Regions from separate parts of the Mycolicibacterium chitae genome, predicted to be linked through region 1. Evidence: riboswitches for the same ligand, from Rfam matches in the RefSeq annotation. Region 1 holds a riboswitch; each other region holds the start of a gene.
The links. A riboswitch is a leader RNA that binds a small molecule or an ion and turns the genes downstream of it on or off. The one in region 1 is predicted to bind cobalamin.
Positions count from the first base shown of each region.

Region 1 (9,502 bases):
GTTCGGCGCCGACGTGATCAAGGTCGAGCAACCCCGACATGGCGACCCGATCCGCACCTGGGGCCACCAGCGCGACGGTGTCGGGCTGATGTGGAAGTCACTGTCGCGCAACAAGAAATCGATCACCCTGGATCTACGCCGCGAGGAGGGCCAGCAGCTGGTGCGCCGGCTCACCGAGCATGCCGACGTGGTGATCGTGAATACCCGACCGCAGACGTTGCGCAAGTGGGGCTTGGACCATGACGCCCTGCGCACTGTCAACGAACGCATCATCATGTTGCACATCACCGGTTTCGGCCTGACGGGGCCCAAGAGTGAACGGCCCGGGTTCGGCACCCTCGGTGAAGCGATGAGCGGATTCGCGCACCTGACAGGTGAGGCCGACGGGCCGCCGACACTGCCCCCGTTCATGCTGGCCGACGGCGTGGCCTCACTCAACGCGGCCTACGCGGTGATGATGGCGCTCTACCACCGCGACGTGCACGGCGCGCCGGGCCAACTCATCGACGTCAACCTGATCGATCCGCTGGCCCGACTGCTGGAACAAAGCCTGCTCGGCTACGACCAGTTGGGCATCGTCGGGCAGCGGGCCGGTAACCGCTGGGACATCTCGGCGCCGCGCAACACCTACCGGACCGCCGACGGGCGTTGGCTGGCAATGTCGGGCAGCTCGCCGGCGCTGGCGCTGCGGGTCTTTCGCGCGATTGGGCGCGAGGACCTGGTCTCCGATGCCGACTTCTCCGATCCGCAGCGCCGCTTGGCGCGGGCGGCCGAGGTCGACGCGGTGGTGGCCGAATGGGTGTCCGGGCAGACGCTTTCGGATGCCATGGCGGTGTTCGACGACCACGAGGTGGCCGCCGCACCGGTGTACGACGTGCGCGGGCTCCGCGAAGACGAACAACTCGCGCACCGCGAGGTTTTCGTCTCGGTGGACGACGACGAACTCGGCGCCATGACGGTGCAGGCCCCCGTCCCCAGGTTCTCCGGCGCCGAGCCCCGGGTCGAGGCCCTGGGGCCGCGGCTGGGGCAGCACAACACCGAGGTCTACGGCCAACTTCTCGGTTTGACGCCCGCGGATCTGGATCAGTTGCGCGCCGACGGCGTGCTCTGACCCCTTTGACTCTGACATCTTCATCTATGACACAAAGGAATTCACCCGATGACTGAACTGCTCCGTCGCTCCGAACTGGCCCTGCCGGCCTGCAATGACCACATGTTCGCCAAAGGCGTCAGCTGCGGGGCAGACCTGGTGTTCCTCGATCTCGAGGACGCCACCCCGGTGGGGCTTAAGGTCGAGTCTCGCGCCAAGGCGATCCGCGCGTTGACCGAACTCGACTGGGGCCGCACCGCTCGGGCAGTGCGGATCAACGCCCTGGACACCCCGTGGTGCCACGACGACATCATCGAGGTGGTCACGCACGCCGGCGCCCAACTCGACACCCTCGTGATACCGAAAGTCCGTACCGCCCGGGAACTCTGGTGGGTGGATGTGTTGCTCACCCAGTTGGAGGAGAAACTGGGCCTGAGCCGCAGAATCCGCCTGGAGGTACTGATCGAGGAAGTCGAGGGCTTGGCCAACGCCGAGGAGATCGTGCGGTCCAGTTCGCGCCTGGACGCGGTGATCTTCGGGGTCGGCGACTTCTCGTTGTCCCAGGGTGCGCGGGTGGACACCAACTTTGTGCCCATCACGGACTACCCCGGTGACTTCTGGGCGTATGCCCGCAACAAGATCATGGTTGCCGCGCGCATCGCCGGCATCGATGCCATCGACTCGCCCTACCCGGATTACGCCGACGTGGCCGGATACGAGGCCGAGGCACGCCGATCCTCGCTCTACGGCTACACCGGCAAGTGGGCCATCCATCCCAGCCAGGTACCGATCGCCAACGAGGTCTTCGCACCGACGCCCGAGGAGATTGCGTTGGCGCAACGCAACATCGAGGCCTACCGCGCGGCCGAGGCCGCGGGGCGCGGCGCCACCGGCGTCGACGGCGTGCTGGTGGATGCCGCGCACGTCAAGAAGGCCGAAGAAGTCCTGGCCCGTGCCGCGCTGATCGATGGTCAGCTGGTCCCGGTCGACGGATAGCGTTGGGCGCGGACAGCCTTGGCAGCGGCCACCATGTTGCGCAGGGAGGCGGTCACCTCGTCGGTCTTACGGGTTTTCAAACCGCAGTCAGGGTTGACCCAGAGCCGCTCGGCCGGAACGGCTTCGAGGGCCTCCCGTAAAGAAGCCACCATCTCCTCGGTGGACGGCACTCGCGGCGAGTGAATGTCGTACACACCAGGGCCCACGCCGTTGGTGAAACCGACGGCGTTCAGATCGCCGAGCACCTCCATGTGCGAGCGTGCGGCCTCGATCGACGTCACGTCGGCGTCCAGATCGGCGATCGCCCCGATCACCTCGCCGAACTCCGAATAGCACAGGTGGGTGTGGATCTGGATGGTGTCATCGACGCCGGAGGTCGACAGCCGGAACGCTGCCACCGCCCACGCCAGGTACTCCTGCTGGTCCTTGCCGCGCAACGGCAACAACTCCCGTAACGCCGGCTCGTCGACCTGGATGATGGACACCCCGGCGGCCTGCAGATCGACGGTCTCGTCCCGGATCGCCAGGGCAATCTGGTTGGCGCTGTCTGCCAACGGCTGATCATCGCGCACGAAGGACCAGGCCAATATGGTCACCGGACCGGTGAGCATCCCCTTGACCGGCTTGTCCGTCAGCGACTGCGCATAGGTGATCCACTCGACCGTCATCGGCTCCGGGCGCACCACATCGCCATACAGGATCGGTGGCCGCACACAACGGGATCCGTAGGACTGCACCCATCCGTTCTGGGTGGCGACGAACCCGTCGAGTTTCTCGGCGAAGTACTGCACCATGTCATTGCGTTCGGGCTCGCCGTGCACCAGCACGTCCAGCCCGAGGTCTTCTTGCAGCCGAACGACGTCGGCGATCTCCGAGCGCATCTGCTGCTCGTAGCCGGTCTGATCGATCTCCCCGGCCCGCAACGCCGCACGCGCCTTACGGATTGCGATGGTTTGCGGATACGAGCCGATCGTGGTGGTGGGCAGCAGCGGCAGTCCCAGCCGCGCGTTCTGCGCCGCGCGCCGTTGGTCGGCCGGGCCGCGCTGGGCACCGGTGGCCAGCACCGACGTCAGCCGCGCCCGGGTCGCGCCGACGTGCAACCGCGGATCCGCGGCCCGGTTGGCCCCCGCCGCGTTGGAGGCCTCTATCTCGGCGGCGACGGCGTCGCGGCCCTTGCGCAGCGCCACCGCCAGGGTCGCGACCTCGAACACCTTCTCGTCGCCGAAGGCGAGCCAGGTGCGCAGGGTGTCGTCCAGATCATCCTCGGCATCCAGCGAGTAGGGCACGTGCAGGGTCGAACACGATGTCGAAACCGCGAGTGAACCAACAGATCCCGACAACGAGTCCAAGGTATCCAGCGCCGATGCCAGGTCGGTGCGCCAGATGTTGCGTCCGTCGACCACACCGGCAACGACCAGCTTGTCGGCCAGTTCGGGCACCGCGGCCACCGCCTGCACCCCGCCGGCGACCAGGTCGACGCCGATCGCCTCGATCGGGCTGCGCGCCAACGCTGCCAGCGCGCCGTTCAGCGCACCGAAGTAGGTTGCGACCAGGATGTCCGGGCGTCGAGGGGCCGCCGCAAGCTCGGTGTACACCCGGTGCGCGAGCTTGGCCGCGTTGTCGAGTTCATCGGTGACCAGTACCGGCTCGTCCAGCTGGACCCACTCCGCGCCCGCGTCGGCGAGCTGGGCCAGCAGTTGCACATAGAGCGGCAGCAGCTCATCGATGCGTTCGATCGGGGCGGCGGCGCCGTCCACGGCTTTGCTCAGCGCGAGGAAGGTCAGCGGTCCGATCACGACCGGCCTGGCCGGCACCCCGAGCTCACGCGCCTCGGCAAGTTCGGCCAGCACCTTCTCCGGATGCAGCGAGAACGTGGTGTCCGGGCCGATCTCGGGGACGATGTAGTGGTAGTTGGTGTCGAACCATTTGGTCATCTCCAGCGGGGCGACCTCGGCGGTGCCTCGCGCCGCCGCGAAGTAGCGGTCCAGTTCGTCGTCGATCCCCTGCACGCGCGGCGGCAGTGCGCCCAGCAGCACGGCGGTATCGAGCATCTGGTCGTAGTAGGAGAACGTGTTCACCGGCACGGAATCCAATCCGGACCGGGTCAGCGACGTCAGCGTCTGGCGACGCAACTCGGCGGCGACCTCCTCGAGTCGGGCGCGCTCGACCCGGCCGGCCCAGTAGCCCTCGGCGGCGCGCTTGAGTTCCCGATTCGGCCCGATGCGGGGTGCACCCAGAATGGTCGCGGTGAATGGTGTTGCCATGGAACGTCCTTCGGTACGACGGAAAGCACATCGCCCATGGACGGGTAACGAGAGCAACCAGCAGCCCTCGGCCATCCGCCCATTCCTCGAGGCGATGCACCGTCGGACGCGGCGCGTCCGACACAGCTGGCAGGTCTTCGGACTCGCAGGCGCGCACCGTGGTCGGTGCTCCTAATGGCCGTCGCTTCCCGGTAGCTATGCGCTGCTACCAGTGCTGATGACGGCGGTCGTTCCTGCATACCGCTGCGGGACAGTCCCGGATTCTCACCGGGTTCCCTCTATCGGTCCACCCGGGTGGGTGAACCGGTCGATGCCTTCCGTGCGGATGCACGAAAGGCAAACCAGCTGCACCCGGCATCTTAGCTCTTAGCCCCTTCGCCGGGGCCCGCCGGCCCAGGCTGCGATACCGCAGCGCCGCTGCTCCTCCCAGCGTTCCGGGTTCTAGTCGCGGGGCCGGGCCCGGGTTCCCTCGGTGCGCGCCCGGTTCCAGCTGCGCTGGATGACTTCCATTGTGGCCCAGGTTTTCACCGGCGTGGGCCCGCCGCGTTCCTGCACGGTGCCGTGCAGCCAGGCGATCCCCAGGGCCGCGGCACACGCCGCTGCGTTGTGGGTGCCCTCGAAATCGAAGGTGCGCCCGCCGAACGACAACGTCGCCCGGTGCGGCAGCGACACCCCGTCCCGGGTCTGCCAGGCCACCTGAGAATCGACGTCCTCGTTGGCCGCGATCACCGCCGGCTCCCCCTGCCGGTGGTAGGTGGCCGTCGCGTAACCGCCGGCGCCCAGCATCGCGTTGCCGGTCTCCCAGTGGCCGTCATCGAACAATGCGCCCCACACGAACCAATAATGCTCGAGCTGCGCGATTTTCGAAACGTGGGCGCTGAGCCCGGGCAGACAGTACATCCGGTCGAGACCGCCGTAGCCCCCGACGACGGGCGAGCCCTCGATGGTCCCGGTCACGGTGCAACCAGAGCTCGTGTAGCCGACGTCATCGGGCGGCCCGGGAACGCTGATCCGGGTCACGTTGGACGGCAACGGCGTCAGGGTGACGTCGATGACGTCGTCCTCCTTCCACACGTACCGCGAGGGCCCGAGCGAGACGGTCATCGCGTGTTTGGCCGCCATAGTGACGTTGCCCGACAAGACCGTGTGTTCCCCGTCGACCTTGGTCCACACGATCGGACCCCAGTACAGGTCCTGCTCGCCGGGCACGCGGACCGTCCTCGGATACGCCCACAGATCCGGCGGGCACTCGTGCAGGGTGAAGTCGAACGCCGCGCTGGCCGACAAGGTCCGCACCAATTGGTAGCGCTTGCCGTTGGCGGTGTCCGCCATGGCCCACAGGAACATCAGGTCGTTGTGCAGGCCGGCGAACTGCGCATCCCGGGTGGAATGGTCCTGGTCGGCGGCGTCGGACAGGGTCACCGTCGGAACGATCCCAGCGGTGGCGATATCGAACTTCGGCACGGTTGCCCCTTCTCGCGACACAAGCTGTGCAGGCAGCATCACTGTAGCCGTTACTGTTGGCCTTTAAGTAGGAACGGTGCGACTGACCCGGTGTGCCCGGGCGCTTTGTGGGCACACTGCATCCATGGAGACTCACGAGTACGCCCCCGGCCGCAGCGTCGACGTGTTCGGCGACCCCGCCCATCCCACGGTGCTGCTGTGGCACGGCACGCAGACCGACGCCCGACACACCGTCGGTTCGCTGGCCGAACTGCTCGCCGGCCACGATCTGCGGGTGGTGGTGCCCGATTGGAACTCGCACGCCGACGATCACGGTCGCTCCGATCTGCTGGCCTCGGTGCGGTTCGCCCGGGCCGGAACGGCCCAACCGCTGGCCGTGATCGGGTGGTCCCTGGGGGCGGTGGCCGCGGCGGGTCTCGCGATCGGGGCCGCCCAGTACGACGTGAGCGTGCGCCACGTCGTCGGCCTGGGTGGCGCCTTCATGGTGCGCGATCCGCTGACCGGCGAGATGCTCGGGCCGCGACTGTCCGCCGACCAGCGGCGCGCGCCGTTCACGCTGCTACACGGCGCGGGCGATGACGTGGTGCCGCTACAGGCCAGTCGGGACTTCGCCGTCGAACTCGAGCGGGCCGGTTGGCCGGTCCGGGTCATCGAACTGGACGCCGATCACGGCAATATCGCAGGGGCGCAGTACAACTCAGCCGAAGACCGCTACGAGCCGAGTGCCGATCCCAACACCCGGCAGGTGGTCACCGAAGTGGCGGAACGCGTCGCCGAGGCGCTGGCAAATCCACCCAAACCCAGGTGACCATCGTCGGATACGACCGGGACCATCAAGCAGGACGTTCGTAGTCAGAGCTCGTGCAGTTCATGACCAGACCACGTAATTGGCCCCACTCGCAGGCCAATTCCCTGATCCATCAACCGGCGCTCCGCGTCCCACACCTCGTCGTAATCGCGCCCGTCGCCGTCGAATTGCTGCAACAAGCGAGCCACGAGGCTTGACACCGTCATGTCGCGTTCCGCCGCCAGCACCTTCGCGCGGCGAATCAACTCCTCGGGCATCGACAGGGTGATGCTCTTCGTCGACATGGGCTTCAGTGTAGGACTGAGGCAAGGTTGGAGGGCGGCCGACAAAGCTCTGTTCGACCGCTCTCTAGCCCCACTTGAGCGTGATCGCCGGGTTGGGGCGGTCTCTGGGCGGCCCCTCGATCAAATGCCGTCACCTCCGGGTGACGGTCATCCACAGGGATTGACTGGCGTGCGTCCGCACCCATCCCAGGCTGTGCACAACTGTCAAACACCGGGTGACGGGTTTCAATCGAAGAGCCGCGTGGAGAGCGGCGAACCCTGGTGGAAGATGGAAATCCTCGACGGTTGACAACAGGCCGCAGACATCAACTGCGCGGCATCGTTTCTAGCCCCTCACCCGACCGCGGACTTCGACGGCGGCGCCGACCCGCCCTGGGGTTCCCGCGCCACCATCAGTCGGGCGATCTTCTCGCGATCGGCGACCGACGGCATCCCCATCCCCCGCTGATACCCGTAGACCTCGTGCAGCGGGGTCGACTCGGTCCGGCCGTCGAGGATGTCGACGGAATCGGTGCTGATCAGCCCGGGATGCTCCACGCCGCAGGCCTCGGCCACCTTGACCAGGTCGCGGCGCAGCGTCTTGATGTAGTTGGCCACCCGGACGGCCTTCTCGTCGGGCACCAACCCGCGGCTCAGCCACGCGTTCTGGGTGGCCACCCCCGTCGGGCAGGAGTCGTCGTGACATTTCTGCGCCTGGATGCAGCCGACGGCGAGCATCGCCTCGCGCGCCACGTTGACCATGTCGCAGCCGAGGGCGAAGCCGACCACCGCGTTGTCGGGCAGGCCCAGCTTGCCGCCGCCGATGAACGTCACCTGCTCGTGCAGGCCGCGTTCGGCGAACTCGCGGTACACCCGCGAAAAGCCGAGTTGGAAAGGCAGCGACACGGTGTCGGTGAAGGTCAGCGGGCCCGCGCCGGTGCCGCCCTCGCCGCCGTCGATGGTCACGAAATCCACCCCGCGATCGGTGTCGCGCATGAGGTCGGTCAATTCGGTCCAGAAATCGAGGTGGCCGACCGCGGACTTGATGCCCACCGGCAGCCCCGTCTCCGCGGCCAACAACTCCACCCAGTCGAGCAGGCTATCGGTGTCGGAAAACTCCGCGTGCCGCGACGGGCTGACGCAATCCCGCCCCCGCGGGATGCCGCGGGCCGCCGCGATCTCCGCGGACACCTTGGCCGCCGGCAAGAGGCCGCCCAGGCTGGGCTTGGCGCCCTGGCTGAGCTTGATCTCCAACGCGCGCACCGGCGCGCCGGCCACCACATCCTTGAGCTTCTCCAGGTCGAAACGTCCCTGGTCGTCGCGGCAGCCGAAGTACGCCGTGCCGATCTGGAACACCAGTTCGCCGCCGTGCCGGTGGTACCGCGAGATGCCGCCCTCGCCGGCGTTGTGCAGGCAGTCCGCCAGCGCCGCCCCGCGGTTCAGCGCCTCCACCGCGTTACCGGACAGCGACCCGAAGCTCATGGCCGAGATGTTGACCACCGAACTGGGCCGAAACGCGTGCGGGCGGTTGCGGGCGGCGCCCAGGACCTTGGCCGACGGCAGCTGCACCTCCTGCGCGCCCATCGGCTCGGACAGCGGGATCGCCCGGCCGAACGTGCGGTGCTTGATCACCGGGTAGCCGATGGTGTGCTCGATGTCGTTGTCGGTGCCGAACCCGAAGTAGTTGTTCTCCTGCTTCGACGAGGCGTACACCCACCGGCGCTGGTCGCGGGTGAACGGGCGCTCCTCGTTGTTGGAGGCGACGACGTACTGCCGCAGTTCGGGGCCGACGGCCTCGATCAGGTAGCGACCGTGCCCGATGACCGGGAAGTTCCGCAGGATCGAATGCTTGCGCTGGAAGACGTCGCGGACCGCGACGGCCGCCACCGCCGAGGCCGCCGCGGCGGCGACGGCACGAAAGGGCTTGATCATGCCCACAGGGTTGCCCGGGGACACCGATGTAAACGCGCCGGCTATCCCCAGTAGGCGAAGCTGCAGGTGGGGCGCGGCTCGGTGACGAAGGAGACCAGCTGATCGCCGTTGAAAATGATCGTGCAAATGAGTTCGGTGTCCCCGCCGTCGGCGGTGACTTCCGAGTCGAGCTTTTCGTAGACCGGGTACTCCTTTTCCCACGGCAAGCTCACGTCGGTCTCGGTGTGCTCCGGGCCGTCGTTGATCCGGTAGCGAATCGTCACCGACGCATCGCCCCCGCGGACCGCCATCACCGCGGTACCGACCGGGTCCCCCGTCGGGGCCACCGGCGCCGGACTGTCCACCGGCGACGACGGCGCCGTCACGGTCGCGGCCGCCTCCTCGGCCCGCTCGGCCACCGGCGTGCCGGAGGTACTGCTACAGCCGGTCGCCGCGGCCACGAGAGCGAGGGCACCGACAACCGCACCGACACAGCTGGGCTCACGCATGCCTCAGCTTACGACGGCCGCGGCCGGGTCCCGGACGGAAATTTGCGCTCGGAATCAACGCGGCGTCGCGCGCGTTGGTCTGGTTCATGCCGCTTCACAGCCTGTTTCAACCGTTCACCGTCGGCACGCTGACCGCCCCGAACCGATTCGCAATGGCGCCGATGACCCGGCAGGCCTCGCCCGACGGGGTGCCCGGC
Region 1 is NZ_LR134355.1:5,180,859-5,190,360, forward strand. It holds gene EL338_RS24635 (CaiB/BaiF CoA transferase family protein) at 1-1,111, shown strand, start outside; gene EL338_RS24640 (HpcH/HpaI aldolase/citrate lyase family protein) at 1,160-2,086, shown strand; gene metE (5-methyltetrahydropteroyltriglutamate--homocysteine S-methyltransferase) at 2,062-4,350, opposite strand; cobalamin riboswitch at 4,462-4,673, opposite strand; gene EL338_RS24650 (hypothetical protein) at 4,792-5,814, opposite strand; gene EL338_RS24655 (alpha/beta hydrolase) at 5,939-6,622, shown strand; gene EL338_RS24660 (DUF6364 family protein) at 6,667-6,906, opposite strand; gene EL338_RS24665 (FMN-binding glutamate synthase family protein) at 7,240-8,817, opposite strand; gene EL338_RS24670 (hypothetical protein) at 8,859-9,257, opposite strand; gene EL338_RS24675 (NADH:flavin oxidoreductase) at 9,392-9,502, shown strand, end outside.

Region 2 (9,502 bases), 1.8 Mb from region 1:
GCCGTCAGCAGCACCGCCATCCCGGTCAGGACCGTCAGCGCGCGGCGCCGCAGGTGCGGGGCCTGCACCCAGACCCCGGTGGCCGGCGCCAGCACCGCGACGGTCAACCCGGCGATGGTCAACGCCCGCCCCAGCCAGCTGGCCGGGGACGCCCCGCCGGGCATCCCCTCGCCCACCGACTCGGTCAGATACACCGAGAACACGAACGTGACGACGATCGCGTTGAGGCCGACGAATCCGCAATCCCACAGCGCCCAGGCCGCGACCCGCGATTTCGTCACGGCGGGAGGCTGCGTCATGGTCGGAACTCTACGGGTCCGAGCCGACCGCGCCGCCGGCTCCCTCGTACCATGACCGCATGCCCGTACCCCCTCCCAGTCCGGACGCCCGCGCCGTCGTCACCGGCGCCTCGCAGGGCATCGGTGAGGCGCTGGCCGCCGAACTCGCCGCCCGCGGACACAGCCTCATCGTCACCGCCCGTCGCGCCGAGGTACTCACCGACCTCGCCGCGCGGCTGACCGAGCGCCACGGCGTCACCGTGGAGGTCCGCGCCGTCGACCTCACCGACGCCCAACAACGCGGCAAGCTGGCCGAGGAGCTGCGCGGCCGCAACATCTCGATCCTGTGCAACAACGCGGGCACCGCGACCTTCGGGCCGGTCGCCGAATTGGATCCCGCCGACGAGCAGGCCCAGGTTGCGCTCAATGTCATTGCGGTGCACGACCTTACGCTCGCGGTGCTGCCCGGGATGGTGGAACGCGGCGCGGGCGGGATCCTGACCTCGGGGTCGGCCGCCGGTAACTCGCCGATCCCCAACAACGCGACCTACGCGGCCAGCAAGGCGTTCGCCAACACCTTCAGCGAGTCGCTGCGCGGCGAGCTGAAGAAGGCCGGCGTGCACGTGACCCTGCTGGCGCCGGGACCGGTGCGCACCGAACTCCCCGACGAGGCCGACCGCTCGCTGGTGGAGAAGGTGATCCCGGATTTCCTGTGGATCAACACCGAGTACACCGCGAAGGTGTCGCTGGATGCGCTGGAGCGCAACCGGATGCGGGTGGTGCCGGGGCTGACCTCGAAGGCCATGTCGGTGGCCGCCGGCTACGCGCCGCGCGGCATCGTCGCGCCGATCGTCGGGGCGGTCTACAAGAAGCTCGGCGGCGAGTAGCGCCGGAACGCTAGCGGCGGCGCCGGCGTCCGGTGCCGAAGATGCTGCGGGTGATCTCGCGGCCGATCACGGTGCCCGCCGAGCGCATGGCGCTCTTGAACGCCGGGCTGTCCATCATCTTCTCGAAGAACCCGGGCTCCGGCGGGGCGGCCGGCGCCGGCATCGGCGGCACGTCGATGCCGGTGGGCACCGGCGGCAGCTCGTCCTGGGCGGGCGGGGCGATGGTCGCCATCAGCCGCTCGTAGGCCGAATCCCGGTCGACGGTCTGGCCGTACTCGGCCTGCAGGGTGCTGGCCCGCGCCGCCGCGGCGATGGCGTCGTTGCCGATGGTGTCCATCAGCGACCGCGGTGCGCGCATCATGGTCCAGGCCACCGGGGTGGGGGCGCCCTTCTCGGAGAGCACCGTGACGATCGCCTCGCCGGTCCCCAACGACTTCAGCGCCTCCTCGAGGTCGTACACCTCGGTCTTCGGATAGGTGCGGACCGTCTTCGACAGCGCCTTCTGGTCGTCGGGGGTGAAGGCGCGCAACGCGTGCTGCACCCGCGCGCCGAGCTGCGAGAGCACCGCGTTGGGGATGTCGGTGGGCAGCTGCGTGCAGAAGAACACCCCGACACCCTTGGAACGGATCAGCTTGACGGTCTGCTCCACCTGTTCGAGGAACGCCTTGGAGGCGTCGGTGAACAGCAGATGCGCCTCGTCGAAGACGAACACCAGCTTGGGCTTGTCGATGTCGCCGACCTCGGGCAGATAGGTGAACAGGTCGGCGAGCACCCACATCAGGAACGTGGAGAACATCACCGGGCGCGCGGCCTGATTGCCCAGCTCCAGCAGCGTGATGATGCCGCGGCCCTGGTCATCGACGCGCATCAGGTCCGCCGGGTCCAGCTCGGGTTCCCCGAAGAAGGTGTCGGCGCCCTCGGCCTCGAGGTTGACCAGCGCGCGCAGGATCACCCCGGCCGTCGTGGTCGACACCGCGCCCAGGGCCTTGCGTTCGGCCTTGCCCTCGTCGCTGGTCAGGTACTGGATGACGGCCCGCAGATCCTTGAGATCCAGCAGCGGCAGACCCTTCTGGTCGGCCCAGTGGAAGATCAGGCCCAGCGTCGACTCCTGGGTTTGGTTGAGGTCCAACACCTTCGACAACAGGATGGGGCCGAAGCTGGTGATGGTGGCCCGGATCGGCACCCCGATCCCGGAGGTGCCCAGGGACAGGAACTCGACCGGGTAACCCGTCGGCGCCCAGTCGTCGCCGGTGTCGGAGGCGCGCTGGGTGACCTTCTCCCCCGGCTCCCCCGGGCGCGACAGCCCGGACAGGTCGCCCTTGACGTCGGCCATCAGCACCGGCACCCCGGCGGCCGACAGCTGCTCGGCCATCACCTGCAGCGACTTCGTCTTGCCGGTGCCGGTCGCGCCGGCGACCAGTCCGTGCCGGTTCAGGGTCGCCAGCGGGATGCGCACCCGCGCCTTGGGATCCACCGTGCCGTCGACGATGACCGAGCCCAACTCGAGGGCCGCCCCGTCCACCGAGTAGCCGCCGGCAATGTGTTGAGCGGGGGTCATCGCCGACCCGGTACCAGTGGATTGGGTGCTCACGGCCGAAGTCCTCTCGCCAGTTGTCCGGGGTCCAGCAACCCACGACATTACTTGCCCGGCCACCGTCGGCGACGGGCCCTTGGGGGACGGCGCACACCCGCGCACCGCGATGGGCCTACTGTTATTCGCTGTGCGTGACGAATTGGTGTGGATCGATTGCGAGATGACCGGACTGAATCTGCAGTCGGACCGACTCATCGAAATAGCCGTGCTGGTCACCGACGCCGAACTCAACATCCTCGGCGACGGCCTGGACGTGGTCATCCACACCGACGAGGCCGCGCTGACCGGGATGATCGACATCGTCACCCAGATGCACACCCGGTCCGGGCTCATCAACGAGGTCAGGGCCTCGACCGTCGATGTGGCCACCGCCGAGCAGATGGTGCTCGACTACATCAAGCAGCACGTCAAGCAGGCCAAGACCGCGCCGCTGTGCGGCAACTCGATCGCCACCGACCGCGGTTTCATCAGCCGGGACATGCCCGCCCTCGACGACTACCTGCACTACCGGATGATCGACGTCAGCTCCATCAAGGAGCTGTGCCGGCGCTGGTACCCGCGGATCTACTTCGGCCAGCCGGAAAAGGGCCTGGCGCACCGCGCGTTGGCCGACATCCACGAGTCGATCCGCGAGTTGCAGTATTACCGCAGCACCGCGTTCGTTCCGCAGCCCGGGCCTTCTACCAGCGAGATCGCGGCCATCGCGGCCGAACTGGGCCCGCCGGCGGAAACCGATTCGGCTGCGACGGACTCGACCGGCTAAGATCGACCACGCTGCTCGAACGGGTTCGCCCGGCCGGACAGCAATGGTGGCTGTAGTTCAGTTGGTAGAGCACCAGGTTGTGATCCTGGATGTCGCGGGTTCGAGCCCCGTCAGCCACCCCGAGAGAAACACCGCCGCACCGGCGAACCCGGTGCGGCGGTGTTTTTGTTTTTGCCGACGTCAGTGGGCGCGCTCGTCGCCCCAGGTGCTGGGCAGCATCGGCGTGGCCACAGTGCCGTCGAACGCGTCGGTTTCCATCGCGGTCAGCCCGGCCGGCGGCGCGGCCGACGGGCGCGGCGCGGTGCCGCGCAGCCCCATCGTGCCCGCACCCCGCTCCGATGGAGTCGCCTCGGGTTCGAGGTCCATGTATTCGTAGCCGCGGCCCAACTGCTCGGCCTGGGTGCGACGGCGGCGCGCCCGCTGCTGGGTCTTCTCCTCCTCGACCGCGGGGGCGGCCGCGGGGTTCTCGGCGTCCTCGACTTCCGGGGCCCGACGACGGCTGCGGTTGCTCGCCGTCCGCTTCGCGTCGGCGGCCAACCCACCCACCAGGTAGCCGAAGGCGTCCATGTTGCCCAGCGTCGGCGGCGAACCGGTGGGCGGCGGCGGTCCCGGTGGCGGCGGGGCCGACGGTGCCGGGGCCGGTGCGGGGGCCGGCGCCGAGGCCGACGACGGCACCGGTGCGGGCGCCGGGGTCGGGGCCAGGGCCAGCGCCACGGGCGGGGGCGCGAGCGGCGCCATGGGGATCACGGGCAGCGCGTTCTGCAGTCCGGCCGCCAGCCCCGCCGCGCCCAGCATGCCCCCGGCCGCCAGCCCGGCGCCGGCGGTCACCGTGGCCAGCATCGGCAGCAACACCGGCAGGGCCACCAGGAGCACCGACTGCAGCGTGGTCTTCAGCAGCGCGATGGTGTCGGTGGTGATGGCCACGAACATCGCCCCCGCGCCGAACAGCAGCGTGTAGGCGATGGCCACCGGATTACCCGAGGCGAACGCGATCCCGATGTCGGCCAGGACGAAGCCGGCGGTCTGCGACAGGTAGAGGACGTACTGGCTGATGTCCATCGGATAGCCGAGCGCGAACGCCAGGTTGAACGGGTGGAAGAAGCTCAGCGGGTTACCGGTCCAGGGCAGGTAGGGGTCGATGCCCGCGAACAACTCCGCGATGAACGGGTGGTTGTTGAGTCCCTGGATCAGCGGATCCAGGACGTTGTTGTAGAAGTCGGTGTAGCCGATCTGGTCGAACCACTCCAGATAGTCATTCGTCTTGTCCGGTGGCGGTTCGGATTCCGCCGCCCGCGACGCGGTGGCCATCGACGGGGCCGCCAGGATCTGCGGGGCCGCAACGCTTTCCGGCGCGGCCGCCAAGCTGGTGGTCGTCACACCGTCGTAGGTACTCATCACCGCGGCGGCCTGCGCCCACATTCGGGCGTAGTCGGCCTCGTTGACCGCGATCGGGATGGTGTTGACGCCGAAGAAGTTGGTACTCACCAGGACCGCGCGGGTGGCGTGGTTGGCCGCGAGTTCCGCCAGCGTGGGCATCGCGGCCAGCGCACCCGTATAGGCGGCCGCGGCCGTCTCGTGCTGGGCGGCCCGCAGCGCGCTGCCGGAACTCTGCTGGGTCAGCCAAGTCAAGTACGGGGTGTGGGCCGCGACATAAGCTGCGGCACTGGGCCCCTCCCACGCACCGGCGTTCACGCTGCCCAACAGCGCCGTGAGTTCGGCGGCGGCCTCGGCGTACTCGGCGCCCAGGGTGGTCCAGGCGCCCGCGGCGGCCAGCAACGGTCCGGGCCCCGGCCCGGACGAGAGCAGACCCGACCAGACCTCCGGCGGTGCGGCCATGTATATCGGCGCGGTCATCGGCGCGCGCCCTATGCGAAAGACACTGTCGTACATCGGCTTTCTCGGGGTACACCGCCCCGGGTAGCAGGATGCAATGACGCGAGTGTCCTGGCTCTCGGATCACCGCTCGCCTCGCCTTCCAGCCTTGCAGCCGTGGCGGTTGAGGTTCGCTCCCCGATGACAGTGGCGGGACCGCGCCGGATTCACACCGGCTTCCTACGTCGTCATCACCTATCGGGTGGATTATGACATGGCGGGCGCGGCCGGCTCAGACCGCCTGCGCTTCGGCCTTCTTGGCTTCCCGGGCCAGCAGTCGGTCGCGTTGTTCCTCGAACTTGATCACCTGGCGGCCAAGGCCTTCCAGGAACTCCGCGAGCTGTTCGCGGCGTTGTTCGCCCTGGCTGGTGAAGTCGTCGCGTTCGAAGATCCGCCACTTGCGCAGCACCGGTTTGACGACCTCGTCGAGGTGCTGGCGCGGGTCGTAGATGCCGTGCTTGGCCATCAGGACGCCGTTGCGGCGGAAGTTGGGCATGCCCTGGCCGGGCATGCGGAAGTTCTCCACGACGCTGGCGACGGCTTCCAGGGCCTGATCGGGTGCCAGGTCGATCGCCGCGCCGCACATGTTCCGGTAGAACATCATGTGCAGGTTCTCGTCGGCGGCCACGCGTTGCAGCATCCGGTCGGCCACCGGGTCGTTGCAGACCTTGCCGGTGTTGCGGTGGCTGACGCGGGTGGCCAGTTCCTGGAAGGTGACGTACGCGATCGACAGCAGGAAGTCGGTTTTGTGTTGCTCCTCTTCCTCCTCGGTGGGCCCGAAGCCGTTGGTCACGTGTTCCATGCGGGCCTGTTCGAGCGCCACCGGGTCGACGCCGCGGGCCACCAGCAGGTAGTCGCGGATGACGATGCCGTGCCGGTTCTCCTCGGCCGTCCACCGCCCCACCCAGGTGCCCCAGGCGCCGTCCATCGAGAAGTACGCGCCGGCCTGGCGGTGATAGGACGGCAGGTTGTCCTCGGTGAGCAGATTGGTGATCATCGCGGCCTTGGCCACCGCGCTGAGCTGGGAATTCTCCTCGGCCCAGTCCTGGCCGCCGAGCATGGCGAAGTCACGGCCCCGGTCCCAGGGCACATAGTCGTGCGGATTCCAGTCCGTGGTCACCGACAGGTGCCGGTTGAGATTGCGCTCAGCAATCGGTTCCAGCTCGGCGATGATCGCCGAATCGGACATTTTCCTGACCATAAGACCGTTTCCTTGCGTAGATGCCGGGCTCAGCGTAGCTTGCGCCAGCTAATTCGGTGTCGAACCCGACCAAAGGCTGTACCGCTCGACGAGAATGGTTCAGTTCGTGTCGCCGGCGGTGGTGTTGACGTTGTCGCCGAACCATTTCTCTTTGATCAGGTTGTAGGTGCCGTCCTCGCGCATGCGGAACAGCGTTTGGTTGATCGGCTTGCGCAGCGGGCTGTCGACGTCGACGACGAAGCCCTGATCCTCTTCCTGGAACATCGGTCCCGCCGTCACGGCGACGCCCTCGCCGCGGTGAGCGACGTAGTAACGCAACACCGGCGCATCGAATACCACCGCGTCGTACCCACCTTCGCGCAGCAGGTGATAGGAGTCCTCGATGGTCGGTGTCTCGGTGGCGTCGACGCCGAGGTTGCGCAGGAAGGCTGCCGCCGTGGTGTCGGCGACCGTGGCGACGGACTTCTCGTAGAGGTCGGCCGGGCCGGTGATCTTCGCGTCCAGCTTGGCGACGGTCAAGGTGGCGCTGAGGTTGGCCGAATAGAACGCCACGAACACGATCGCCGCGAAGCCCCACAGGATCGCCAGGACCTGGGTGAGGGCACGGGTCGCCGTGGTGTTCGCCGAGCCGACCAGCGAGCCGATCCCCCAGCCGAACGACTGGACAATGCCCGGATAGTACGACCGCGACACGACGGGTTTGTCGCTGCGGCGCTCGATGAACCAAAAGACGTGCGCCGGAATGATACTGACGACCACCGCCGCGCTCAGCCAGATCAGCATCGTCCGGGAGAACAACAGGTCCAGGAAACCACCGAGGCCCGGAACCGACGGGCGGGTGTCGTGCACGGGAACGATGATCTGCAGTCCCGCATCCAGGGTGGGCTGGGTGAAGTCGAAGTGTTGTTCGCGATCGGCGGTCAGCGAGATCGCGCCCACCGCGACATCGGCGCGGTCCTCGGCCACCGCGGCCAGCTGCCCCCGGACGTTGTCGGTGCGCAGGTACTCGGTGGTCCAGTCCAGCCGCTTGGCGATCTCGTTCCACAGATCGACGCTGAACCCGGTGAGCTCCCCGGAGCTGGTCTCCACGACGAAGGGTTCCAGGGGGTGCACCGCGACGCTGACCGCATCCGGTTCAGGCTCCGGTTCCGCGGCGGCCGTCGGCATCAGCGCGGGCGCCATCCCGAGCACGACCGTCAACAGGAACGCGACGATCGCGCCGACGTGCCGCGAACCCAACGGGCTCACCTCTTCTTTCCCCACTCCGCCGACGCAGGGCGTCAGGTGCTGGAGTTACCCGCCTGCCACTGTTTCCACGGAATGTTCCAGTCGCCCAGGCCATCGGTGCCCGGCAACGTCGACCCTACGGTGTTGACCACGTCGACGATGTCGCCACGCTTGACGTTGTTGTAGAACCACTGCGCGTTGCTGGTGCTGACGTTGATGCAGCCGTGGCTGACGTTGTCGTAGCCCTGGCTGCCCACCGACCACGGCGCGCCGTGGACATAGATTCCGCTGTAGGACATCTGCGTCGCGAAGTCGACCTCGGTGCGATAGCCGTTGGGCGAATTCACCGGCACGCCATAGGTGGACGAATCCATCACCAGGTGCTCGTAGCGGTCACCGACGATATAGGTGCCGTTGGGCGTGGGGGTGCTGTTCTTGCCCATCGAGATCGGCATGGTCTTGACCACCTCACCGTTGACCCGCACGGTCAAGGTCTTGGTGGCGTCGTCGGCCGTCGCGATCACCTCGTCGCCGATGGTGAACTTGGTACTGGCGTTGCCCTGGCCGAACAGACCGTCACCGAGATCCACCCCGTAGGTGTTGACCTCGACCTCGACGGTGGTGCCGGGCTTCCAGTATTCGGCCGGGCGCCAACGGACTTCGCGATTGTTCAGCCAGTAGAACGCGCCCTGAACGGCAGGCTCGGCGGTCACCTTGATGGCTCGTTCGGCGGCCACCCGGTTGGGAATGTTCTCGTCGAATCGGATCGCGATGGGTTGGCCGACGCCGACGGTCTGACCGTCGTTGGGCATCAGGTACGGCATGGTCTGATTGGCCGGCGAGTGCGTCTCGAAGGTCATCTGCCGGGTGGTGACGCCGCCGAGGCCCAGCGAGCGGGCGTTGACCGTGTAGGTCTTGTTGAAGCCCAGCGGCTCGGCGGTCTCCCAGGTCAGACCGTCGTCGCTGAGCTTGCCTTCGACGACGGTGCCGCTCTCGTTGGTCATCACCACCGAGTCGAGCACGCCGGCGGTCGCCGTCACGGTCACCGGCTTGTCGACCGGAACGCCGACCGCACCGTCCTTGAAGGACGCGGTGACCCGCGGCACCAGCAAGTCAGCAAACGGGGTGCCCTTGTCGGCGATGCGCTCGGGGGAAGCTGTGTCGGAACCGGCACCGCATGCGCTGAGCACCAGCACGGGAACCAGCAGGAACACTGCCCACCAGGATCGATAGCCGTGCGGACGGGCCGCAGAACGGACCTGCCACATAAATACGTACACCTCACAAACGGGGTTCTGCGCGAATCTTGGCAATAGTCTAAGGGCTCCGATGCCCGTCTGCGACCACGGCGTCGCTGCCCCAGCATACCGGTCGGGGGTACTTGATTTCGTGTCGCGAGGCTTCGCCTGTTATTGTCGCTCTCGCACCAAACGCGCCGTTAGCTCAGTTGGTAGAGCAGCTGACTCTTAATCAGCGGGTCCGGGGTTCGAAACCCTGACGGCGCACCAGATCAGAGGGCATTTCCTTCTGCCAATTGACTCCACAGCTGTACACAGACGTGGCGGAAGCACGCTCCGCTCAATCGACTGGGCGGAGCGTGAACCGGTGGATGTAGCCATCCCGGTCGGCATTCGTACGTGATTGACCTCATAGGCCACCAACCCCCGGCGCACAAGCGCC
Region 2 is NZ_LR134355.1:1,546,539-1,556,040, reverse strand. It holds gene EL338_RS07515 (MFS transporter) at 1-299, opposite strand, end outside; gene cmrA (mycolate reductase) at 359-1,165, shown strand; gene EL338_RS07505 (helicase HerA-like domain-containing protein) at 1,176-2,723, opposite strand; gene orn (oligoribonuclease) at 2,887-3,522, shown strand; tRNA gene EL338_RS07495 (tRNA-His) at 3,569-3,641, shown strand; gene EL338_RS07490 (PPE domain-containing protein) at 3,703-5,376, opposite strand; cobalamin riboswitch at 5,443-5,621, opposite strand; gene EL338_RS07485 (acyl-ACP desaturase) at 5,627-6,583, opposite strand; gene EL338_RS07480 (transporter substrate-binding domain-containing protein) at 6,695-7,843, opposite strand; gene EL338_RS07475 (L,D-transpeptidase) at 7,876-9,090, opposite strand; tRNA gene EL338_RS07470 (tRNA-Lys) at 9,255-9,330, shown strand.
Region 2: it holds a riboswitch for cobalamin, as region 1 does, so the genes downstream of both, EL338_RS07490 (PPE domain-containing protein) here and metE (5-methyltetrahydropteroyltriglutamate--homocysteine S-methyltransferase) in region 1, are expected to answer to the same signal.

Region 3 (9,502 bases), 660 kb from region 1:
CGATCAGCCGGTCCACCACCGGCAGCCACACCTCGGTGCGATGCTCGACGACCACCAGCGTCGCACCCGTGCGTTCGACGGCCGCGGCCACGGCGTCGCGGACCTCGAGCACACCGGCCGGGTCGAGATTGGCGGTCGGCTCGTCCAGCAGGAGCAGACCGGGATTCATCGCGAGCACGCCGGCCAACGCGAGGCGCTGCTGCTGCCCACCGGAGAGCCGGGCGGTGTCCCGGTGCAGCGGCAGCGACAGGCCGACGGCGTCCAGCGCGCGTCGCACCCGCGGCCAGATGGCCCGCCGCTCGACGGTGAAGTTCTCCATCCCGAACGCGACGTCGTCGCCGACGCGGGACAGGATCACCTGCGAGTCGGGGTTCTGCAGCACCATGCCGATCCGGCTGCGCCGCTCGCCCGGCGGCGCGCCGTCCACCAGCAACCGGCCGGACTCGTCGCCCTCCTCGCTGCCGCCGAGCAGCCCCGCAAGCCCTTGCAGCAGAGTCGATTTCCCCGATCCGCTGGCGCCCAGCAGCAGGACCCGCTCCCCCGCGGCGATGTCGAGGTCCAGATCGCTGATGGCGTGCCGGGCGCGACCGGCGTGCCGCCACGACCAGCCCCGGGCGCTGGCCCCGATCACCGCGCGGGGTCGCCGGCCGACCAGGCCCGGCCCGAGGCGAACCGCGACAGCGCCCCGGTCTTGGCCAGCCCGCGGACCGCGAACCAGGACAGCGCCCCGGCGAGCAGCGCCCCGGAGACGATCCCGGCGGCGGTGTAGGTGACGGCGAAGGCCGTCGCGGCCCCCGGATACCAGAGCACCAGATCGTTGATCGCCATCGCCAGCCCGGCGGTCGCGCCGGCGAGTACCGCGACCGGCAGGTTCCACACCCGGTAGAAGAACAGCGCGAACACCAACTCCGCGCCCAGGCCCTGGATCAGGCCGGATTCGAGCGTCAGCACGCCCCACTGGTTGCCGACCAACGCCGACACCGTGGCCGCGACCAGTTCGCCGTAGAGCGCCGCGCCGGGTTTGCGGATCACCATCGCGACCAGCACCCCGGCGAACAGCCAACCGCCGCCGGCCAGCGCCTGCAGACCGGGCAGCAGCGCGCTGAGCGGGGCGGTCAGGGGATTCGAGGCGATGTTCCACAGGACGAACACCAGACCCGCGGCGACCGCGAGCACGCTGGCCACGACGATGTCGACCACCCGCCAGCGGTACACCCGTTCGGCCATGGCTTTCACACTCCCTACGCCGGCATTACCCGGACAGGTACATACGGTCGACGGCCCTCAGCCGTCCTCTCAGCGCACTGCCGCGTGCACTCCCGTGTGGGTTTATCTGCACCAAGGTAGCGCAGTCGCACTGCGGGCAAGCACCGCGGCGGTATGCTCCGTGGGCTGCGGTGAACGGGAACTCGGTGCGAATCCGAGGCGGCCCTCGCCACTGTGAGCGGGAAGACGGTTTCCCCCATGCCACTGCTCGGGCCTCGTGCGCGGGTGGGAAGGCGGACGCCGCCGGTCCGGACCAGTTGATCTGGCCCGGGAGACCCGTGAGCCAGGAGACCGACCACAGCACCAACATCGATGCCCACGAGGTGCTGGGCGGAAAGGCACTACAACCATGCACATTGCAGAGGGCTTTCTGCCCCCGGTGCACGCGGTGGCCTGGACCATCGCGGCCGCGCCGTTCGTCGTCTACGGCGCCAGACAGGTGGTCGTGACGGTGCGGAAGCATCCGTCGGCGGGGCCGTTGCTGGCCGCGGTCGGCGCGTTCTCGTTCGTCATGTCGGCGATCAAGCTTCCCTCGGTGACCGGTTCCAGCTCCCATCCCACCGGGACGGGGCTGGGCACCGCGATCTTCCGGCCACCGGTGATGGCGTTCCTGGGGACGATCGTGCTGCTGTTCCAGGCGCTGCTGCTGGCGCACGGCGGCATCACGACGCTGGGGGCCAACGCCTTCTCGATGGCGATCGCCGGGCCGTGGGCCGGGTTCGCGGTGTTCTTCGCGCTGCGCAAGGCCGGGGTCGGCCTGCTGCCGGCCGTGTTCGCCCTGGCGTTCGTCGCCGACCTGGTCACCTACATCGTCACAAGTGTGCAGCTGGCGCTGGCCTTCCCGGCCGCCGAGGGCGGCATCGCGGAGAGCTTCGCCGAGTTCCTGGCCGTCTTCGCCGTCACGCAGGTGCCGCTGGCCATCGTCGAGGGGCTGATCACCGTCGTCGTGGTCCGCGTGCTCATCCAGGTCGCCTCCTCGGAGCTGGTGAACCTGGGCTTCCTGAACCGCAGCACCGAGCGCGAGGAGGTCCAGTCATGAGCACCGGTTCCAACGGACGTTCCATGGCCCCGATGGTTATCGCCCTGCTGGGGCTGGCCATCGTGATCGCCGTCGGCTCCCTGCTCTTCGGCTACTCCCGCGACGCCGAGGCCGAGTTCGGTGGCGCCGACGGCCAGGCCGAGGAAGTGATCACCGAGATCCACGAGGACTACGAGCCCTGGTTCTCCCCGCTGGTCGGCGAGCTGCCCGGCGAGGTCGAGTCCGGACTGTTCGCGCTGCAGGCCGGGCTGGGCGGCATCGTGCTCGGCGGCGCCATCGGCTGGTACGCCGGACGCCAGCGCGGCCGCAAGGAAACGCAACCCACGACCGGGTGACCACCGCGTCGTGAACCCGCTCGAGATCAGCGCCGCCCAGAACCGGTGGTCGACCGACCCCGCCCTGGAGAAGGTGTGTCTGTACGGCGGGCTGCTCCTGTGCGCGATGGTGCTGCCGCCGCGCACCGGGGCGCCCCTGGTGCTGGTCGTCACCGCGGTCGCGACGATCGCGCTGGCCCGGGTCCGGGCGCGGCTGTTCTTCCTCGCGCTGTTGGGGCCGGCGGTGTTCATCGCGATCGGTTCGGTGCCGATCGCGGTGAGCCTGCGCGGCGGGCCGCACCTGGAACCCGGCGGGGTCGACCTGGCCGTGGACACCGCGCTGCGGTCGGTCGCGGCGTCGGCGGCGACCATCGGCCTGGCCGTGACGACCCTGATGGCCGATCTGCTGGACCTGGCGCGGCGCGCGGGCGTGCCGGCGGCGCTGTGCCATGTCGCCGATCTGACGTATCGCCTGGTCGGCATCCTGGTGCGCTCGGCCATGACGGCCCGGGAGGCGGTCGGGCTGCGGCTGGGCCTGCGGGACGCCCGCGGCGCCATCGCGGTGGTGGGCGCCCAGTCGGCGCTGATCTTCGTGCGCGCCACCGGGCGGGCCCGGGCCATGTCGGAGGCCATGTCGCTGCGCGCCGAACCCGGGATGACCGCGGTGCTCACCGAGGACCGGCCGGTGCGCCCGGCCCGGCTGGCGGTGACCGCCGCGGTGCTCGGAATGGTCGCGGCGGTGTCGGTGCTGAGCTGGCGGTGGCTGCGGTGACGGCCGGGGTCCTGGCGCTGCGCGACGTCGGGTTCGCCTATCCGCGCGGGCCGCGGGTCCTGGACGGGGTCAGCCTCGCGCTGGGGCCGGGCGAGCGGATCGCGCTGCTGGGCGCCAACGGCTCCGGCAAGACGACGTTGCTGCGGCTCCTGGTCGGCCTGGCCACGCCGACGACGGGCAGCCTGCTGCTCGACGGCGCCGCGGTGGGCACCTCCCGGGCCGAGCGGACCCGGCTGCGCACCCGGGTGCAGATGGTGCTGCAGGAACCCGACGACCAGATCGTCGGTGCGACGGTGCGCGCCGACGTCTCGTTCGGGCCGGCCAACCTCGGTCTCGACCGGTCCGAGGTGGTGGCCCGGGTCGACGAGGCGATGGCCGCCCTCGGCATCGCCGACCTCGCCGACCGCACGCCCAATCACCTGTCCTTCGGTCAGCGCAAGCGCGTGTCCATCGCCGGCGCGGTGGCCATGCGGCCGCGGGTGCTGCTGCTCGACGAGGCCACCGCCGGCCTCGACCCGCGCGCCGTCGAGGAACTGCTGGCCACGCTCAGCGCGCTGGCCGAGGCGGGCACCGCGGTGGTGCTGGCCACCCACGACGTCGACGTCGCCTGGACGTGGTCGCACGAGAGCCTCGTGCTCGGCGGCGGCACGGTGCGCCGCGGCGGTACCCACGAGTTGCTCGCCGACGACGACGTGCTCGCCGGGGCCCGGCTCACCGTCCCGTGGGGTGCGGCGGTGTCGCGGGCGTTGAACCGGATCGTGCTGCGGCCCGACGAGGTGTGAATGCACTGCCGTCGTGCGCAACCGGGCCATGCACGACGGGCGGTCACCCCTTCAGGAGTGACCGCCCGTTGTGGCGTGTATCGGCTACTCGGCCGCGGTGGCCGCGAGGTCGGCTTCCTCGCCGCTCTTGGCCGCCTTGGGGGCCCCGGAGAACGTGAACCGCGCGTCCTCGCCGGCACCCTCGCCGTCCCAGTTCTCGACGTCGACGGTGATGAGCTGCCCCGGTCCGATCTCGTCGAACAGGATCTTCTCGCTCAGCGCGTCCTCGATCTCGCGCTGGATCGTGCGGCGCAGCGGCCGTGCGCCCAGCACCGGGTCGAATCCGCGCTTGGCCAGCAGGGCCTTGGCGCGGTCGGTGAGGACCATCTCCATGTCCTTGGTCTTCAGCTGGTTGCCGACCCGACCGATCATCAGGTCCACCATCTTGATGATCTCGTCCTGCGTGAGCTGGTGGAACACGATGATGTCGTCGATGCGGTTGAGGAACTCCGGCCGGAAGTGCTTCTTGAGCTCGTCGTTGACCTTGAGCTTCATCCGCTCGTAGTTGTTCTCGCCGCCGCCCTGGGTGAAGCCCAGCCCGACCGCCTTGGAGATATCGGAGGTGCCCAGGTTCGAGGTGAAGATCAGCACGGTGTTCTTGAAGTCGACCGTGCGGCCCTGACCGTCGGTCAGACGGCCGTCCTCGAGGACCTGCAACAGGGTGTTGTAGATCTCCTGGTGAGCCTTCTCGATCTCGTCGAACAGCACGACCGAGAACGGCTTGCGCCGCACCTTCTCGGTGAGCTGGCCGCCCTCCTCGTAACCGACGTAGCCCGGAGGGGCACCGAACAGCCGCGAGGCGGTGAAGCGGTCGTGGAACTCGCCCATGTCGATCTGGATGAGCGCGTCGTCCTCGCCGAACAGGAAGTTCGCCAGCGCCTTGGACAGCTCGGTCTTACCGACGCCGGACGGGCCGGCGAAGATGAACGAGCCGGACGGACGCTTGGGATCCTTCAGGCCGGCGCGGGTGCGGCGGATCGCCTTGGAGACGGCCTTGACGGCGTCCTCCTGGCCGATGATCCGCTTGTGCAGTTCCTCCTCCATGCGCAGCAGCCGAGTGGTCTCCTCCTCGGTCAGCTTGAACACCGGGATGCCGGTCCAGTTGCCCAGCACCTCGGCGATCTGCTCGTCGTCGACCTCGGCGACCACGTCGAGATCGCCTGAGCGCCACTGCTTTTCGCGCTCAGCGCGCTGTGCGACGAGCTGCTTCTCCGAGTCGCGCAGCCGCGCGGCCTTCTCGAAGTCCTGCGCGTCGATCGCGGATTCCTTCTCCCGGCGCGCGTCGGCGATCTTCTCGTCGAACTCGCGCAGGTCCGGCGGAGCGGTCATCCGGCGGATCCGCATCCGGGCGCCGGCCTCGTCGATCAGGTCGATCGCCTTGTCCGGCAGGAAGCGGTCGTTGATGTAGCGGTCGGCCAGCGTGGCGGCCGCGACGATCGCACCGTCGGTGATCGAGACGCGGTGGTGCGCCTCGTAGCGGTCCCGCAGACCCTTGAGGATCTCGATGGTGTGCTCCACCGTCGGCTCGCCGACCTGGACCGGCTGGAAGCGGCGTTCCAGCGCGGCGTCCTTCTCGATGTACTTGCGGTACTCGTCGAGGGTGGTCGCACCGATGGTCTGCAGCTCACCGCGGGCCAGCTTGGGCTTCAGGATCGACGCGGCGTCGATGGCGCCCTCGGCGGCACCCGCACCCACGAGCGTGTGCAGCTCGTCGATGAACAGGATGATGTCGCCGCGGGTGTTGATCTCCTTGAGCACCTTCTTCAGGCGTTCCTCGAAGTCACCGCGGTACCGGCTGCCGGCCACCAGCGACCCCAGGTCCAGCGTGTAGAGCTGCTTGTCCTTGAGCGTCTCGGGCACCTCACCGTGCACGATGGCCTGCGCGAGGCCCTCGACCACGGCGGTCTTGCCGACGCCGGGCTCACCGATGAGCACCGGGTTGTTCTTGGTGCGACGGGACAGCACCTGCATGACCCGCTCGATTTCCTTCTCGCGGCCGATCACCGGGTCGAGCTTGCCGTCGGCGGCCGCGGCGGTCAGGTTGCGACCGAACTGGTCGAGGACCAGCGACGTCGACGGGTTGCCCGACTCGCCACCGCGGCCACCGGTGCCCGCCTCGGCGGTCTCCTTGCCCTGGTAGCCGCTGAGCAGCTGGATGACCTGCTGGCGCACCCGGGTGAGTTCCGCGCCGAGCTTGACCAGCACCTGCGCGGCCACACCCTCGCCCTCGCGGATCAGCCCGAGCAGGATGTGCTCCGTGCCGATGTAGTTGTGGCCGAGCTGCAGGGCCTCGCGCAGGCTCAGCTCCAGCACCTTCTTGGCGCGCGGAGTGAACGGGATGTGGCCGGACGGGGCCTGCTGCCCCTGGCCGATGATCTCCTCGACCTGGCTGCGCACGCCTTCCAGCGAGATGCCCAGCGACTCGAGCGACTTGGCGGCCACGCCCTCGCCCTCATGGATGAGGCCCAGCAGGATGTGCTCCGTGCCGATGTAATTGTGGTTCAGCATCCGGGCTTCTTCTTGAGCCAGGACGACAACCCGACGTGCTCGGTCGGTGAATCGTTCGAACATCAGTGGTTACCTGCTTCCCTCGATAGCGCAACGGCGCCCTTCCGCGGGTGAGCGCTTTGCCTGCCATCCACTGTAGTGGTCGGAGGTAGGCGGGGAGTTACCTTGGTGCCCGCTGGGCCACCGAGAGGCCCCGCCGGTCCCCCTTGTCCGTTCTGGACGCAATAGAGCAACGTCGGGATACCCCGATTCGTTTCCCTTTTGGTTCGCCGCTAGCGAAAAGCCGCGGCGCGTGCCGAATGCGGCGCCGAACCTCAGTTCGAGGCGTGGAACGCCTCGATGACATCGGCGGGGATCCGGCCGCGCGTCGACACGTTGTGGCCGTTGCGCCGGGCCCATTCGCGAATGGCGGCGCTCTGCTCCCGGTCGATGGCGCCGCGGCCGCCCTTGACGGGGGCGCGGCCACGACGGCGGCCGCCGACCCGGCGCCCCGATTCCACCCATTTCTTCAGATCGGAGCGGAGTTTCGCGGCGTTCTTCGCCGAAAGGTCGATCTCATAGGTGACGCCGTCGAGACCGAATTCCACAGTTTCGTCAGCCGAGCCTTCACCGTCGACATCATCGATCAAGGTGACGGTAACTTTTCTCGCCATTAGCTCACTGACCCTTCTGCGATGCGCTTACCGGGCGATGTGCGGACTGCAATTACCCGTCGGTATCCAATGTGCCACAGGAATGCGAGGCGTTCAACAACACGAGATCGCCCGCGCCTGTTCAGTTCGACTGACGACGAACAATCGGGAATAAAACGGTGTCCCGAATTGACAGTCCCGTGAGTGCCATCAACAACCGATCGATACCCATTCCGGTCCCGGTGGTGGGCGGCATGCCGTACTCCATGGCGGCCAAGAAATCCTCGTCGAGTTCCATGGCCTCGTCGTCGCCGGCCGCGGCCGCGCGGGCCTGGGCGGCGAAGCGTTCGCGTTGGATGACGGGGTCGATGAGTTCGGAGTAGCCGGTGGCCAGTTCGAAGCCCCGGACATAGAGATCCCATTTCTCGGTGACGCCCTCGACGCTGCGATGCTGGCGCGTCAAAGGCGTTGTCTCGACCGGGAAGTCCCGCACGAAGGTCGGCGCCCACAGATGGTCGCCGACCTGGTGTTCCCAGAGTTCCTCGACCAGCTTGCCGTGGCCGTAGCCGCGGTCCCGCGGGATCTCGACTTCCAGGCGGTCCGCAATGGCCCACAAATGTTCGGCGGGGGTCTGCGGGGTGATCTCCTCACCGAGCGCTTCCGACAAAGACTCGTACATTTGTAGGAATTGCCATTCGCCGTCGAGGTCGTACTGTGACCCATCCGCGAGTAGCACCTGGCGTGTGCCCAACGCTTCATCGGCGACTTCTTGAATAACTTCACGCGTCACCAACGCGGAATCGTTGTAGTCGCCGTACGCCTGGTAAGTCTCAAGCATCGCGAATTCCGGCGAATGCGTGGAATCCGCACCCTCGTTTCTGAAGTTGCGATTCAGCTCGAAGATCCGGTCCAAACCACCCACGACGCACCGTTTCAGGAACAGTTCCGGAGCGATACGCAGGTATAGATCCGTATCGAGTGCGTTGGAATGGGTGACGAACGGGCGGGCCGCGGCACCGCCGGCCTGGGTCTGCAGCATCGGGGTCTCGACTTCGAGGAAGTCGCGGCGTTCCAGCGCCGACCGCACGGCGCGGACGACGGCGATGCGCTGCCGGGCGACCTGGCGGGCCTCCGGCCGGACGATGAGGTCCACGTAGCGCTGCCGCACCCGGGACTCCTCGCTCATCTCCTTGTGCGCGACCGGCAGCGGACGCAGCGCCTTGGCCGCCATCTGCCAGGACTCCGCGAGCACGGAGAGCTCACCGCGACGGGAACTGATCACCTCGCCGCGGACGAAGACGATGTCACCGAGGTCCACGTCGGACTTCCAGGCGTCCAGCGCCTCCTGCCCGGCCGAGGCCAGGCTGACCATCGCCTGCAGCTGGGTGCCGTCGCCGTCCTGCAGGGTGGCGAAGCACAGCTTGCCGGAGTTGCGGGCGAACACCACCCGCCCCGAGACGCCGACGACGTCGCCGGTCTGGGCGTCGGGTTCCAGGTCCGGGTAGGCGGCCCGGATCTCGGCCAGGGAATGCGTGCGGGGAACCACGACCGGGTAGGGGTCGTGGCCTTCGGATAGCAGACGTTCGCGCTTGGCCTGGCGAATCCGGAACTGTTCGGGAAGATCGGCCTCACTCACGTCGGGCCAGCCTAAATGACCGGGCGCGATAAGCCCATTCTGTGCACGGTTCGGGGCGCGGCCGGGTCATCGCAGGGGTTTGGCCTTCGCCCGGCCGCCGTCGCGGTTGCGCTCGAACACCAGGCGCAGCCCGTCGAGGGTCAGGTGCTGGTCGTAATGCGCCGCGGTCTGCAGCTCGGGCAGCAGCAGCGGCGCGGTGTGGCCGGTGGCCACCACCACGACGTCGTCGCCGTCGAACCCGTCGATGTCCTCGCGGATCCGCCGGATGATGCCCTCGACCAGCCCGGCGAACCCGAACACCGCGCCGGACTGCATGCTCTCGACGGTGTTCTTGCCGACCACCGAGCGCGGCCGGGTCATCTCCACCCGGCGCAGCGCGGCCGAGCGGGCGGCCGCGGCATCCGAGGACACCTGGATACCCGGGGCGATGGCGCCGCCGAGGAACTCGCCCTTGGCCGACACCACGTCGACGCAGATCGAGGAGCCGAAGTCCACCACGATCGACGGCGCGGCG
Region 3 is NZ_LR134355.1:383,285-392,786, reverse strand. It holds gene EL338_RS01925 (ABC transporter ATP-binding protein) at 1-631, opposite strand, end outside; gene EL338_RS01920 (ECF transporter S component) at 628-1,227, opposite strand; TPP riboswitch at 1,222-1,333, opposite strand; cobalamin riboswitch at 1,379-1,580, shown strand; gene EL338_RS01915 (energy-coupling factor ABC transporter permease) at 1,616-2,305, shown strand; gene EL338_RS01910 (energy-coupling factor ABC transporter substrate-binding protein) at 2,302-2,640, shown strand; gene EL338_RS01905 (CbiQ family ECF transporter T component) at 2,651-3,391, shown strand; gene EL338_RS01900 (energy-coupling factor ABC transporter ATP-binding protein) at 3,388-4,173, shown strand; gene clpC1 (ATP-dependent protease ATP-binding subunit ClpC) at 4,258-6,783, opposite strand; gene lsr2 (histone-like nucleoid-structuring protein Lsr2) at 7,035-7,373, opposite strand; gene lysS (lysine--tRNA ligase) at 7,495-8,988, opposite strand; gene EL338_RS01880 (type III pantothenate kinase) at 9,055-9,502, opposite strand, start outside.
Region 3: it holds a riboswitch for cobalamin, as region 1 does, so the genes downstream of both, EL338_RS01915 (energy-coupling factor ABC transporter permease) here and metE (5-methyltetrahydropteroyltriglutamate--homocysteine S-methyltransferase) in region 1, are expected to answer to the same signal.